Linked DNA regions of Paraglaciecola sp. L3A3. The main gene of each other region encodes a partner of the protein of the gene in region 2 in a complex. Links are inferred from orthologs where the notes say so. Each region holds a gene or a part of one and is shown on either strand. Other genes may lie near its edges.

Region 1 (2,965 bases), 1.4 Mb from region 2 along the record:
TCATGTTGTGGCCTTATTGACTAGAGCTTAAATCGACTTTATTTGCTCGAAAAAAGAATTTTATTATGTCAGATGTTTATAACAATACCCATCATTATGCCGAAATCTTTTAATTGTTTGAAGTGGTTAATTGTAAAGTACGTATATCAGTGGTTTTTAATAATTCTAACGCACCCTTTGGGAGTTTCATCGAGCGTACAAACTCTTTTGCCTGCGGAAGGTCGATCAGTTTATGTTGTTTTAAAATCCGATACTTAGCATATGCACTGCCTTGTTTAAGAACTAATGCCATGGGAGATAACTCAGAATCAGGCAAATTTTGTTGTAACTCTTGCATAGGTTGGCTAATGAATACTCGTTTCATATCCATTTTGACTATCAGCTTAGTACTAATATTAAATGCATGTTTTTCGATTAAAATATTTAAAAATTCGCCATTCGGGCGGGTAGTACGCAGTGCTTTATGTTCTTCATGTTTGCCATACGTTTCTGTTTCAATTAAAGCTTCTCTTTGTACTTCTTCAAATATGCGAAAATATTTTCGAGTAATAACTATCTTGCCACATAGTTGCAACATGCCAATACAAAAGGCATGGTTTGGGTCAACTTTACTAATAGTCGCAATTTGTTTGCAGCACAGGGCAGTGGCAAGTGCTTCTTCCCATATTCTTACTTTTATTTTGGGATAAGGGTCTGTGATCTGTGGTAACCAACGTCTAAAGGATAAAGAGGTGACAATTTGGATTAAATTATCGAGACCAAAAAAACTAAGCCCAGCTCGTAAACTATCCACCAAAATGACTTTGCCTTTACTATCAACACGTTTATATTTAGGTTGGTTTACTAATCGCATTAAATCGTTATAAAACCATGACATTTCACCAGCTAGCGGTTCTATTTTGGAAATAGTTGCCGCTCTAACACCAATAGCATCGAGCAATGTAGGCATAACTTCGTCTATGCCTAGTACTTTATTGTAGAGATGATCGATGTCTTGTATATCTTCTAGTAAACGTCTTTCAACTTCAGCATCTAGTTGGCTATTCACTGACAGTTGAAGATTTAATTCAGCTTTATTGTTCAAGTCTTTTTCAAGAAGAGCTTGTTTTTCAACAGATAATAGTTGGCGAGAAGTCTTATTCTGTTCTGCATCAACCACATTCACTTGCGGTTTACCTTCATCTAGTATGTTTTTTTGCGCCACCCTAACGTCTAAAAACAGATCGTTGAAGCGTGTTTTGAGGATGTTTTCCATACTTATCGTAAACTCATCAAATTTTTTTATATATTTTAAAGTAAAGCCAATAATATACCAATATGGCTAATGCTCTTAATTATTCGTGGGTTTTCTCAGTAGATTGAGTACTTTTTAGGAAGTTTTTTAATATTTCATGGCCAAACTCGGTCAGTAATGACTCTGGATGAAACTGTACGCCATAAATAGCTAATGTTTTGTGCTCTATACCCATAATTTCTCTACAGCAATTTTCTGCAACGTTTTCACACCAAGCAGTCATCATAAAATCATCAGGTAGAGTATTGAGGTCTAAAATTAGTGAATGATATCGTGTGGCCTTAAACGGGTTAGAGACCATCTGGAATAATTGACTGTTGTCATGGTATACCTCAGATGTTTTACCATGAATAGCTTTATTGGCTCGTATCACTGTTGCGCCGAATACTTGGCCAATTGCTTGATGCCCTAGGCATACGCCTAAGATTGGAATTTTTCCAGCAAACTGTTTAATCGCTTCTAGTGTGATGCCTGCCTGTGTTGGCGTGCAAGGACCAGGTGAAAATACCAAAAATTCAGGTGCTAAATTTTCAATATCTTGACAAGAAATTTCATCATTTCGTTTTACATTTACCTCTTGACCCAGCTCTTCAAAGTAGCGGGCCAAGTTGTGCGTAAAAGAATCGTAGTTATCGATCAATAACAGCATTGTTTGTCGAAAGCTTAAAGAGGTTTTGGGATGAAGCCCACTGCTTTATATACTTTATCTAATGTTTGCTGAGCTCTTTCTGAGGCTTTTTCTGCTCCATTACGCATAATATCATCTAACGCTGCTCGGTCGTTTCTAAGGGTGGCAAACTTAGCTTGAATGGGTTCTAGCAAAGCAACCACTGCATCGGCCACATCACCTTTAAGGTGGCCATACATTTTATCTTCGTATTCAGGCAATAGTTCAGCAATAGATTTGCCTGTAGCACAAGACAATAAACTTAATAAGTTAGATACCCCAGGTTTTTCAGCTGTATCAAAATAAATACGAGCCTGTTCATCAGAGTCTGTGACCGCACGTTTAATTTTTTTAGCGATTTTTTTAGGATCTTCTAATAAGCCAACAAAGTTATTCACATTGTCATCTGACTTAGACATTTTTTTCGTGGGATCCTGCAAGCTCATGACTCTTGCCCCTACTTTAGGAATAAAAGGCTCTGGAATAGTAAATGTTGGCTCATATAAATTATTAAAACGTGTGGCGATATCGCGAGTGAGTTCTAAATGCTGTTTTTGATCATCGCCAACAGGCACTTGATTAGCTTGATATATCAATATATCAGCTGCCATTAATGTAGGGTAGGTGTATAAGCCTGAGTTAATATTAGACACATTTTTAGCGGACTTATCTTTGAACTGAGTCATTCTGTTCAGTTCACCCATTTGCGCGTAACAGTTCATGATCCAGCCTAGTTGAGTATGCTGAGGCACATGAGACTGCATAAACACGGTACTCTTTTCAGGATCAATGCCACAGGCAATATATAAAGCTAAGCCGTCTAAACAGGCGTTATATAAAGCCTGAGGATCTTGACGGACGGTAATGGCGTGCAGATCAACTAGCATGTACAAGCAATCATGGGTATCTTGCATGTTTACCCATTGGCGAAGTGCACCAATATAGTTGCCAATAGTAAGTTGTCCAGATGGCTGACAGCCGCTTAATACGATAGGTTTGCTCAT
Region 2 (3,096 bases):
TCAATTGACGGTATTGAATACACTAAATTACCCGTTAATCTTGACTATTCCATTGTCTCTGATGAAGCTGGGAAAGGTGAAGGTGCCAGCTTTACTGGGGCTTTTGTAGGTATGGCTTGTCAAGATACATCTGGCATGAATGTGGTTGCCGATTTTGATTACTTTAAGTATGAAGAAATACAGTCTTAATATTCGCTAAACTCGTTAATTCAAAAAAGCTCTGTGTTGCTTTTTTAGACCTTAAATGACTGACCTGGACATAGGTTAGTCATTTATATGCTGTGAAAGGGTACGAATAAAGGTTGCGGTAGCACCCCATATAGTATGTTGTTGCCATGGAATAAAATGAATAGGTTGTAGAGTTTTGTTGCGCTTAACCCAATGGGTAAGATGATTATTTTGGTCTAACAAGTAAGGCAGCGGCACTTCAAATGTACTATCCACTTCATTTTTATCAATAATTAAGGTTAAGGGGGAATTAACAAAACCAATGAAAGGTGTCACTTCAAAGCGACTAATTGTTCGGTATAAAGGCAAGCTGCCTATTACTTCGATTTGACTAGGTAATATACCCACTTCTTCTTGTGTTTCTCGAATAGCAGTATCTAACAGCGAGTTATCCGTTATTTCTTGTTTACCTCCTGGGAAACTGATTTGCCCAGCATGATGTTTTAAGTGTTTAGCTCTTAAAGTAAATAATACGGATAATTGGTTATTATGTTCAATGATAGGCAACAATACTGCAGCAGCTTTACCCGGTTTTGATAATGGGTAATCTGCATCATGATAGATGTTTCTGGCATGAAGAAAACGAGTTAAAAATTGTGTTTTGTTCATTTGATAACTACTTTTTATCCTCAGATAAGGGGAAGCACAGGTAATATTTTAGATACTTTATCTAAACTTTCTTGATATTCATCTTTGGCATTCGAATCTATCACTATACCGCCTCCAGCCCAACAGTGAATTTGCTTGTTTGATTCAGTTTTTTCACATAATAAAGTACGAATACAAATGCTAGTGTCCATGTCACCTTGTAAGCCTGCATAACCAATACTACCACAGTATATATTACGATTATTAGGCTCTAATTCATCAATGATTTGCATAGCTCTAATTTTAGGGGCTCCAGTAATGGAGCCTCCAGGAAATGCGCCTTGCAATATATTCAGTGGTGTACTGTCTGTTTTTAGCTTGCCGGTGACAGTACTGACTAGGTGATGTACGGCATTAAAACTTTCTATCTGGAATAAATGTGGCACTTGTACGCTGCCGGCATGGCAATGTTTACTCAGATCATTACGTAATAAATCTACAATCATTAAGTTTTCAGCGCGATCTTTCTCAGAACTTAATAGTGCTGCAATATGTTGTTTATCTTCTGCTGCAGTTTTACCGCGAGGCCGAGTACCTTTAATGGGTTTAGTTTGTACCAACCTATTTTTAACCGAAATTAATCGCTCAGGTGAAATGCTGATAATGGCACTATTGGGCATACGGATAAAAGCAGAAAATGGCGCTTGGTTTGCTTTACTAAGTAGTTTGTAAGCAGACCATTCATCTCCTCGATAGGTGGTACTAAATCGCTGAGCCAAATTGACCTGATAACAATCTCCAGCTTGCAAATAATCAATGATTTTAGATATTTTTTGCTGATATTGTTGTTTGTCCATATTGGCTTGCCAAGCTTCATTTAAGGAAAAAAAGCTCTGCTTAGATATGGTTGGCTCTAGGGCTTCAATTGCTGAAACGCTTGGATGGGGATAATTTGACATGCTGCAAAGGTAAAATTTGCCCGCTTTTTTATCCTTAATAATACTCCAAGTGTAAATGCCAACTGCCATATCTGGCGTTCTATATTCTTCGGGTCTTTGGCTTGGGATATTTTCAAATTGTCTGCCCAAGTCATAAGCAAAATATCCCATGGCACCAGCAATAAAAGGTAAATCTGAATCAAGTTGGGTTTCACTGATATATTGATTTTTCAAGGCCTGTAGCAGAGTTAACGGGTTTGTTGTTTTCTGCTCAGTTTGTTGCTTAGCCTTATGCCATATTTTACTGGATGCACCATTAGTTGTAATGGTGGCTATGGGAGCTGCCACCAAAATATCAAATTGAGCATCTTGGTGAATGCCATCTGATGAGTCTAATAATATAGACCAATTGTCGGCCGCAAAGTGCTCAAAAATATCAGCAATAGGGAGAGAAGGAGATAAGTTAAGTGTGTTAATCGATATTAAAGGTTTTTCTTGGTTCATCATCTGTTGATTTTGTGTACTTGCAAAATTACTTGCTTAATTGGGGCGGATTTCTCATGGAGCTAATAGCTATAGCAGGTTATCATAATAGTAAGAAAAATTATCCCTGAAAATTCAAGAGGCATTTATGACTGTTATTCGTCAGCAAGATTTTATCGACAGTATCGAGGAATCTTTGCAATTTATTTCTTATTACCACCCACTTGATTACATTAAAGCTGTTGAAAAAGCTTATAACAAAGAGCAAAGCCAAGCAGCGAAAGATGCGATGGCGCAAATCTTAATTAATTCTCGAATGTCTGCTGAAGGTAAACGTCCATTATGTCAAGACACGGGTATTGTGACCTGTTTTGTTAAAATTGGTATGGGTGTGCAATGGGATAAAACTGATTTAACGGTACAACAAATGGTGGATGAAGGCACTCGACGTGCTTATTTGAATCCAGATAATCCTTTACGGGCCTCAATCGTGTCAGATCCTGCTGGTAAACGGATTAACACTAAAGATAATACCCCAGCTGTAGTGCATATTGATACAGTTGCAGGTGATCATATAGAAGTGATGATCGCGGCTAAAGGTGGCGGTTCAGAAAACAAATCAAAAATGGTGATGCTTAACCCCAGTGATGATATTGCTGACTGGGTAGTGAAAACATTACCTACTATGGGAGCTGGCTGGTGTCCTCCTGGAATGTTAGGTATAGGTATTGGTGGTACGGCTGAAAAGGCTGCGGTATTAGCTAAAGAAAGTTTGATGGATCCTGTGGATATTCAAGAGTTAATGGACCGAGGCGCAGAAACCACAGAAGAAAAACTTCGTTTAGATATCTTCAAAAAA

What was found.
Region 1: the proteins of pabB (region 2) and GQR87_RS18985 are in contact, whole or in part, in a solved structure (PDB 8RP0), measured with the Escherichia coli proteins. The link is inferred for Paraglaciecola sp. L3A3 from one-to-one orthologs.

The regions. Positions count from the first base shown.
Region 1 is NZ_CP047023.1:4,606,457-4,609,421, reverse strand. Bases 140-2,852 are described here. They hold GQR87_RS18985 (aminodeoxychorismate/anthranilate synthase component II), read right to left. Parts: upstream 1,944-2,852; coding sequence 1,335-1,943; downstream 140-1,334. Other genes in these bases: trpS (tryptophan--tRNA ligase), read right to left, coding at 1,958-2,852; GQR87_RS18990 (HDOD domain-containing protein), read right to left, coding at 140-1,255. In the rest of the region: GQR87_RS18995 (aspartate aminotransferase family protein), read right to left, coding at 1-4; more of GQR87_RS18990, read right to left, coding at 110-139; more of trpS, read right to left, coding at 2,853-2,965. UniProt on the Escherichia coli protein: Part of a heterodimeric complex that catalyzes the two-step biosynthesis of 4-amino-4-deoxychorismate (ADC), a precursor of p-aminobenzoate (PABA) and tetrahydrofolate.
Region 2 is NZ_CP047023.1:3,187,260-3,190,355, reverse strand. The notes cover bases 59-2,902. They hold pabB (aminodeoxychorismate synthase component I), read right to left. Parts: upstream 2,259-2,902; coding sequence 858-2,258; downstream 59-857. Other genes in these bases: GQR87_RS13325 (fumarate hydratase), read left to right, coding at 2,386-2,902; GQR87_RS13335 (CoA pyrophosphatase), read right to left, coding at 265-837; GQR87_RS13340 (glycoside hydrolase family 43 protein), read left to right, coding at 59-189. In the rest of the region: more of GQR87_RS13340, read left to right, coding at 1-58; more of GQR87_RS13325, read left to right, coding at 2,903-3,096. UniProt on the Escherichia coli protein: Part of a heterodimeric complex that catalyzes the two-step biosynthesis of 4-amino-4-deoxychorismate (ADC), a precursor of p-aminobenzoate (PABA) and tetrahydrofolate.